DNA from 3 places in the Bacillus tuaregi genome. Region 1 is predicted to be linked to each of the others. Evidence: riboswitches for the same ligand, from Rfam matches in the RefSeq annotation. Region 1 holds a riboswitch; each other region holds the start of a gene.
What was found. Region 1 has a riboswitch for thiamine pyrophosphate ahead of thiW (energy coupling factor transporter S component ThiW). Riboswitches for the same ligand answer to the same signal wherever they lie in the genome.
Positions count from the first base shown of each region.

Region 2: it holds a riboswitch for thiamine pyrophosphate, as region 1 does, so the genes downstream of both, thiC (phosphomethylpyrimidine synthase ThiC) here and thiW (energy coupling factor transporter S component ThiW) in region 1, are expected to answer to the same signal.
Region 3: it holds a riboswitch for thiamine pyrophosphate, as region 1 does, so the genes downstream of both, thiM (hydroxyethylthiazole kinase) here and thiW (energy coupling factor transporter S component ThiW) in region 1, are expected to answer to the same signal.

Region 1 is NZ_LT629731.1:2,248,587-2,250,856, reverse strand. It holds gene BQ5321_RS13080 (class I SAM-dependent methyltransferase) at 210-836, shown strand; TPP riboswitch at 904-1,012, shown strand; gene thiW (energy coupling factor transporter S component ThiW) at 1,280-1,783, shown strand; gene BQ5321_RS13070 (methyl-accepting chemotaxis protein) at 1,867-2,270, opposite strand, start outside.
Region 2 is NZ_LT629730.1:94,791-97,060, reverse strand. It holds gene BQ5321_RS01170 (DUF4183 domain-containing protein) at 1-72, opposite strand, end outside; gene BQ5321_RS01160 (DUF4183 domain-containing protein) at 313-696, opposite strand; TPP riboswitch at 899-1,013, shown strand; gene thiC (phosphomethylpyrimidine synthase ThiC) at 1,165-2,270, shown strand, end outside.
Region 3 is NZ_LT629731.1:2,572,502-2,574,771, reverse strand. It holds gene BQ5321_RS14660 (4-oxalocrotonate tautomerase) at 1-85, shown strand, start outside; gene BQ5321_RS14655 (branched-chain amino acid aminotransferase) at 275-898, shown strand; TPP riboswitch at 977-1,087, shown strand; gene thiM (hydroxyethylthiazole kinase) at 1,173-1,979, shown strand; gene thiD (bifunctional hydroxymethylpyrimidine kinase/phosphomethylpyrimidine kinase) at 1,995-2,270, shown strand, end outside.

The sequences.
Region 1 (2,270 bases):
AGGTATTGTTTGTGTAGGAAAATGTAATATTCTGCGCTTGCCCAGGAAATTTTCCTGTTGTTCCACGATTTTAGCAGAAATTGCTATCCAAGTAGCTAGATATTTGTTCGCATAATCCTTTGGGGTAAAGCTTAAAACATGAGAAGTTTGCCGTCCTTTGCTACAATATGATTCAAAGTATGATTTTTATTTTAAGGGGTATAAAAATAATGACGAATCCATGGAATAAACGTTTTAGCGCTGAAAACTATGTATATGGAACAGAACCCAATGTATTTTTAGCGGAATACCAGAACAAGCTTCAGTTAACTGGAGATGCTTTAGCCATTGCAGAGGGGGAGGGGCGTAATGCCGTCTATTTAGCACAGCAAGGGATGAACGTTACAGCCTGGGACTATGCTGAAGCAGGACTAGAAAAAACAAAAAAGCTAGCGGAAAAACGTGGTGTTGAAGTTACAACAGAGCTTATGGATTTAAATGAAGCAGACTGGAAAAGCAATCGTTGGGATGAGATTGTCTGTATCTTTGGACACCTGCCAACTGAATTAAGGCTGAAGACATTAAAGGGTGTAAAGGATGCGATTAAACCAGGTGGCTATTTTGTATCTGAGGTATACTCCACCTATCAAATTCCTTATGAAAGTGGCGGACCTAAGGATATTGAACTGCTATATAGACCGGAGGATATGATCCAGACCTTTTCAGATTGGCGGATTTGCCACTTTTTTATGGGAGAGGTTGTACGTCATGAAGGAGACTTACACAACGGGTTAGCTCATGTGATCCAGTTTATTGGTCAAAAACCAGGGCAAGAAGATGGGAAACTATTAAAATGAAAAGGAGATATTTCCTTTACATTATTTGCTGGCCATCGTATGATAATAAAAGATTTATAATATCTTGAACAACTACTAGGGGTGCCCTTTAAAGGGCTGAGAGAAAAACGAGTGTTTTTCAACCCTTCGGACCTGATCCGGATAATTCCGGCGTAGGAAAGTAGGCTTTAATCACTTACTTTTGTTAACCAAAGCCGGGTCCTTATTGGGATTCGGCTTTTTAACTTCATTCAGCAAATGCTTTTTGTACCGAAAGCTTGCGACAGGTACAGAAGTCTTCCACTTCTACAAGTGGGGGTTCAAACCCCTGCTGAATGAAGTTAAGCCTCCGGCGGATGTCACGGATTTTTTTAAAGGTAGTTTATTGAGCGAGCTCGATAAAAATCCGGACGCAAATTCGACGGGCGAATTTGATTTTTTTTAACTGTAGAGAGGAGAAACGTATGAATAAAACATTGAAATTGACTATGACAGCTATGTTTGTGGCAATCGGTACATTAACGAGTCATCTCATCTATATTCCAATTGGTTTTACGAAGGTTTTCCCGATTCAACACTTCTTAAATGTATTATCTGCTGTTTTATTGGGTCCTGCCTATGCTGTACTACAGGCCTTTGCCGTATCCTTAATCAGGAATTTAATGGGCACTGGCTCCATCTTTGCTTTCCCAGGAAGTATGATTGGTGCACTATTAGCCGGATATTTATTTATGAAGACAAAGAAGCTAGCCTTTGCCTTTACCGGTGAAATTGTGGGGACTGGAATATTGGGCGGATTAGCCTGCTATCCGATTGCCACCCTGTTACTTGGTCAGAAGGCTGCACTCTTTGGCTTTATTCCGGCTTTTTTGGTTAGTTCTCTAGCTGGGAGCTTGATCGGGTTAATCCTGCTGAGTATGATGCTAAAAAACCCAGCCATTAAAGCTCTCCAACAGAGACATCTCTAGTACAACCTTTATCGTTGGATGAAAATGGAAAAAAGAACAGCCGATACAAGACAGGCTGTTCTCTTTTTTCGACATGAAATCTATTACAGACGATTGGATAATGCTAGTAATAGCTTAGAGATTTCTTCAAACTTAGATATTCGTGAGTTTATTTCCTTTGCCTTCTCTAATTGGTTGATAACGGTTGAATTAATGGCGGCCACTTCTTCCGTAATCGTTTGCAAATCAACCTGAAGATCCCGTAACGTTTTTTCGATTTCTACACTTGCATCGTTACTATGTCCCGATAGTTTTCTAATTTCATTTGCTACGACCCCGAACCCTTTTCCAACCTCGCCAATTCGAGCTGCTTCGATGGCGGCATTTAATCCAATTAACCTTGTCTGTGATGAGATGGATTTAATAGAATCAAGAATTTGATTCGTCTTTTTAAATTTATTATTGATTTCATCCGCCTTTCCTTGAAGCGTAATACTATCGTGATTCA
Region 2 (2,270 bases), on a different contig from region 1:
GTATATATTTTTTATCAAAAGTGAAAAATCACGAAGAAATTTTTTATGCGGACGTGATGATTTACGAGCCATAAAAAACTGTCCTTTCTTCTATCAAATTCGCTCGTCGAATTTGCGTCCGGATTACCTGAGCTCACTCGATAAACTACCTTTAAAAAATCCGTGACATCCGCCGGAGGCTTAACTTCATTCAGCCAGGGTTTGAACCCCCACTGAATCGAAGCACCCTTTGCATTCATCTCCCACTTGTAGAAGTGGAGAACTTCTGATGAATGAAGTTAAGGAGCCTGCAAGACTCCTTTTTCTTTTTCATTAGGTTGTAACCGTTGTAGAAGAAGACGGAGCATAATTTAGAACCTCAACAACAATTGGTGTATCTGCTGGAATGTCTCCTCCTCCTGCTGGAACATCAATAGCCAATGAACCGACACCGGTTGCACCAGGTGTATAGGTTGAGATACCTTCCATTTGTAATACACCATTCACGTAAACATTAAAGTAGCTATTATTGGCGGCTAATGTCGGAAGCGATGTAACTTCTGCACCTGCATCGTCAAAAAAACTTGCCGCATCAATGGTTAAAGTAGAACCGGCCGCTGTTAAAGCGTTTGTGACATGAAAAAATCTTGTATCCGCAGGAACAATTTCAGTGGTGGTTGTAGCAGTAACAAGAAGCTTCATCAATTGGAGTGCCATATTGTGTCACCTCCTTTTTCAATGATTAGTATTATTCTATTAAGGAATTGGACAAGTTGATTGTTTGTTAGCTGATTTTTGAGGGACAAAGGTCCCTTGCCCCAGCATAGGATAACGGACCTGTCCCTATGTCCCCATTCCTATTTTCCATTTTTTTCTTTTATTTTAAAAAAGCCTCCTGTATACTAATCTCGAATCGAATAGAAATAACTAGGGGAGTCCAATGAGTTGGGCTGAGAAAGGAACGCGTTGAAGTTTCTTGACTCTTGGGACCTGATCTGGTTCATACCAGCGTGGGGAAGTTAGCATAATTGTAGCCATACTACTTCTGCATACAGATTAGCCGGGTCCAACCTTTGATTGGATACCGGCTTTTTTATGTACTTCATAAGCGTTATCAGCTTTCCACTTGTTGTGATCGGTATCTTGTCCTTTATTTTTCAAAAAAAGGAGAGATTTATGATGTCCATGTCCAACCATTCTGCAAACGAACAAAGAATTTCCATCAAGGCAAATTTTTCAGGTAGCAAGAAGGTTTATGTCACTGGTTCTCGGCCTGACATGAAGGTTCCGATGCGGGAAATCGAGTTAAGCCCGACCAGTGGTTCTTTCGGAGAATCCGAGAATCCACCTGTTCGTGTATATGACACGAGTGGACCTTATACAGATCCAGATTATTCCGTTGATATTACGAAAGGTCTTCCTGCCCTTCGCAGCCCATGGATTCATGAGCGTGGCGACGTGGAGGAGTATCTGGGTCGGGGTATCAAGCCTGAGGATAATGGCTATCTAAAGGCAAACGATCCACGCGCCAATCGTAACGTGTTCCCTGGGTTAAAGCGGAAACCATTACGTGCGAAAAAAGGCCAAAATGTTACGCAGCTTCATTATGCCAGAAAGGGAATCATCACGCCTGAAATGGAATTCATCGCGATTAGGGAAAAGATGAAGCCTGAATTCGTACGGGATGAGGTGGCAAAGGGTCGGGCGATTATTCCGTCTAATATCAACCATCCGGAAGCCGAGCCCATGATCATCGGTCGCAGCTTTCATGTGAAAATTAATGCGAATATTGGCAACTCTGCTGTTTCATCCTCGATTGAGGAGGAGGTTGAAAAAATGACCTGGGCAACGCGCTGGGGCGCTGATAATATTATGGATTTATCTACCGGAAAAAACATCCATACGACACGGGAATGGATTATTCGTAACGCAGCGGTGCCTGTGGGAACGGTCCCACTCTATCAGGCGCTGGAAAAAGTAAACGGGGTTGCGGAGGATCTGACCTGGGAGGTTTACCGTGATACTTTAATCGAACAAGCCGAGCAGGGCGTGGATTACTTCACGATTCATGCGGGAGTTCTTTTACGATATGTCCCGTTAACCGCCAAGCGTGTAACGGGGATTGTCTCTCGCGGTGGTTCGATCATGGCACAATGGTGCTTACACCACCATAAAGAAAACTTTTTATATACACACTTCGAGGACATCTGTGAAATCATGAAATCGTATGATATTGCCTTTTCATTAGGAGATGGCTTGCGTCCTGGCTCAATTGCCGATGCAAATGACGA
Region 3 (2,270 bases), 320 kb from region 1:
ACAAACTGTTCGTGTATTAGTTACGGAAATGCCTAAGACACATTGGGGAATTGGTGGAGTACCTGCCAAAGACCTTGGAAGATAATTTCTCATATTATAAAAATCGAACTGATCTGACATCAGTTCGATTTTTTGCGTTACCCATCTTATAGTTTGAAGCAATTCCCATGAAAATATTTGCAATTTCTCTGCAAAACCTTCAATATTATTAGCGATACAACCATATACATACCTTGGATGATTATGAATGAATACTACATAAAGGATGGGTAACATGCTACGAAAACAAATAATGTTATACGTTGAGAGATTATTAGCTGAAAAACAGTCAGCAGAAGGTGAAAAATACTCTGTTGAATTGTATAAGGAAGAGAAGGATTACATTGAGCGGCATAGATTGCTGCCGGAGGACTCGTCTGTAATCCTTATTGAAAAAGATCCAGCTTCTAGGTTTCAACAAGTATATATTGAAAGAAGCAATAAAGAAACGGAAGAATTATTAGCTGAGGAATCGACCGCTTTTTTAGATCAGCCTATTGGATATTTTAAGCAGAAGCTTGATGAATTTATGTACTTGGAATCTCCATGGTTTGAGGTGATTGGTGTTGATGCGATTTCATTTGAAGCAGATAGTGTTTTTTACCATTATGATGTCATGCTGGGCTTAAAACTACCAAAAAAAGCAGAAAATAGGATCAAAGCCTTTTTAACTACCAATCTTCAGCAGGAAGATGCAACGTTTGATTTAATGTTTAGTGCAAATGACGGACTTTGGGATTTGAATTTTTCATTAAATAATCTAATGGAGTACAAAGAGAAATGGACGATACGGGAAGCCTATCATGCGATCTATGAGCTGCTGTTTCATTTGGTCGAGGAAATTGAAGAAGGTAGTTGAGCATTAATGTTTATACTACTTTCTAATTTCCTTCTTTACATTTTCTCAGTATAGCATTATGATTAATAAGAATATTAGAACATCTACTGGGGGTGCCCATCTTTTTGGGCTGAGAGAAAGACGGCTGTTTTTCAACCCTTTGGACCTGATCCGGATTATACCGGCGTAGGAAAGTAGGGAGTCAATCACTTTCTTTCTCGGCTACAACAAGTCAGGTCCAATAATGGGTCTGGCTTTTTTTACGTAAAAAAGGATGTTTAAGGAGGAATGGGAAATGAGAAAAACTATGGTACATGGACTGTTAAAAAGAATAAAAGAAATGAATCCACTCATACATAATATTACAAATATAGTAGTGGCTAATTTCTCTGCTAATGGGCTGCTAGCTCTTGGGGCATCGCCGGTTATGGCCGATGCTGTGGAAGAAGCAGCTGAAATGGCAAAAGCTTCTGCAGCTGTCGTCATCAATATGGGTACGTTGAATCGTGATACGGTAGAAGCTATGATTGCTGCTGGGAAAGCAGCAAATGAGAGTAATATTCCGGTCATTTTAGATCCTGTTGGTGTTGGTGCGACGTTCTTCCGAACTCAATCTGCTCAAATGCTATTAAAGGAAGTGCAATTTTCCGTTATTCGCGGTAATAGTGCTGAAATTGCAAATCTTATTGGAGAGAAATGGGAAGTAAAGGGTGTTGACGCGGGAATGGTGAAAGGTGATGTTTATAGCCTTGCTCGAGATGCCGCTAAAAGCCTTCATGCAGTAGTAGTTGTGACAGGAAAGGAAGATATAATAAGCGATGGTACCGTAACAAATGTTGTTTATAATGGTCATCCACTATTAACCAATGTTACAGGTACGGGCTGTTTGCTAACAGCTGTGATTGGGGCCTTTGCCGCTGTAGAAAAGAATTATTTGAATGCAGCAACTGCAGCACTTGTTTTCTATGGAGTGGCTGCTGAAATAGCCGCTAACAAAACAGAAGGACAGGGACAAGGTAGCTTTCAAACTGAATTTCTCAATCAGCTTTCACTTGTATCTTCGTCAGAAATTGATTTATATGGGTCATTTACTAGATTATAAGGAGGAGATTATCCTATGTATAAAGCGCTAACGATTGCAGGCTCTGATTCTGGAGGCGGTGCAGGAGTTCAAGCAGATTTAAAAACCTTTCAGGAATTGAATGTTTTTGGGATGACCGCTATTACAGCGGTTACAGCTCAGAATACATTAGGTGTACAGGGAGTTCAAGCAATATCGAAGGAAATGATTGCCTCACAAATTGACTCAGTAGCTGTGGATCTTGGTGTTGACGCATTGAAGACGGGGATGCTGTTTTCAAGCGAAATCATTCAAACAGTTGCAGAAAAGATT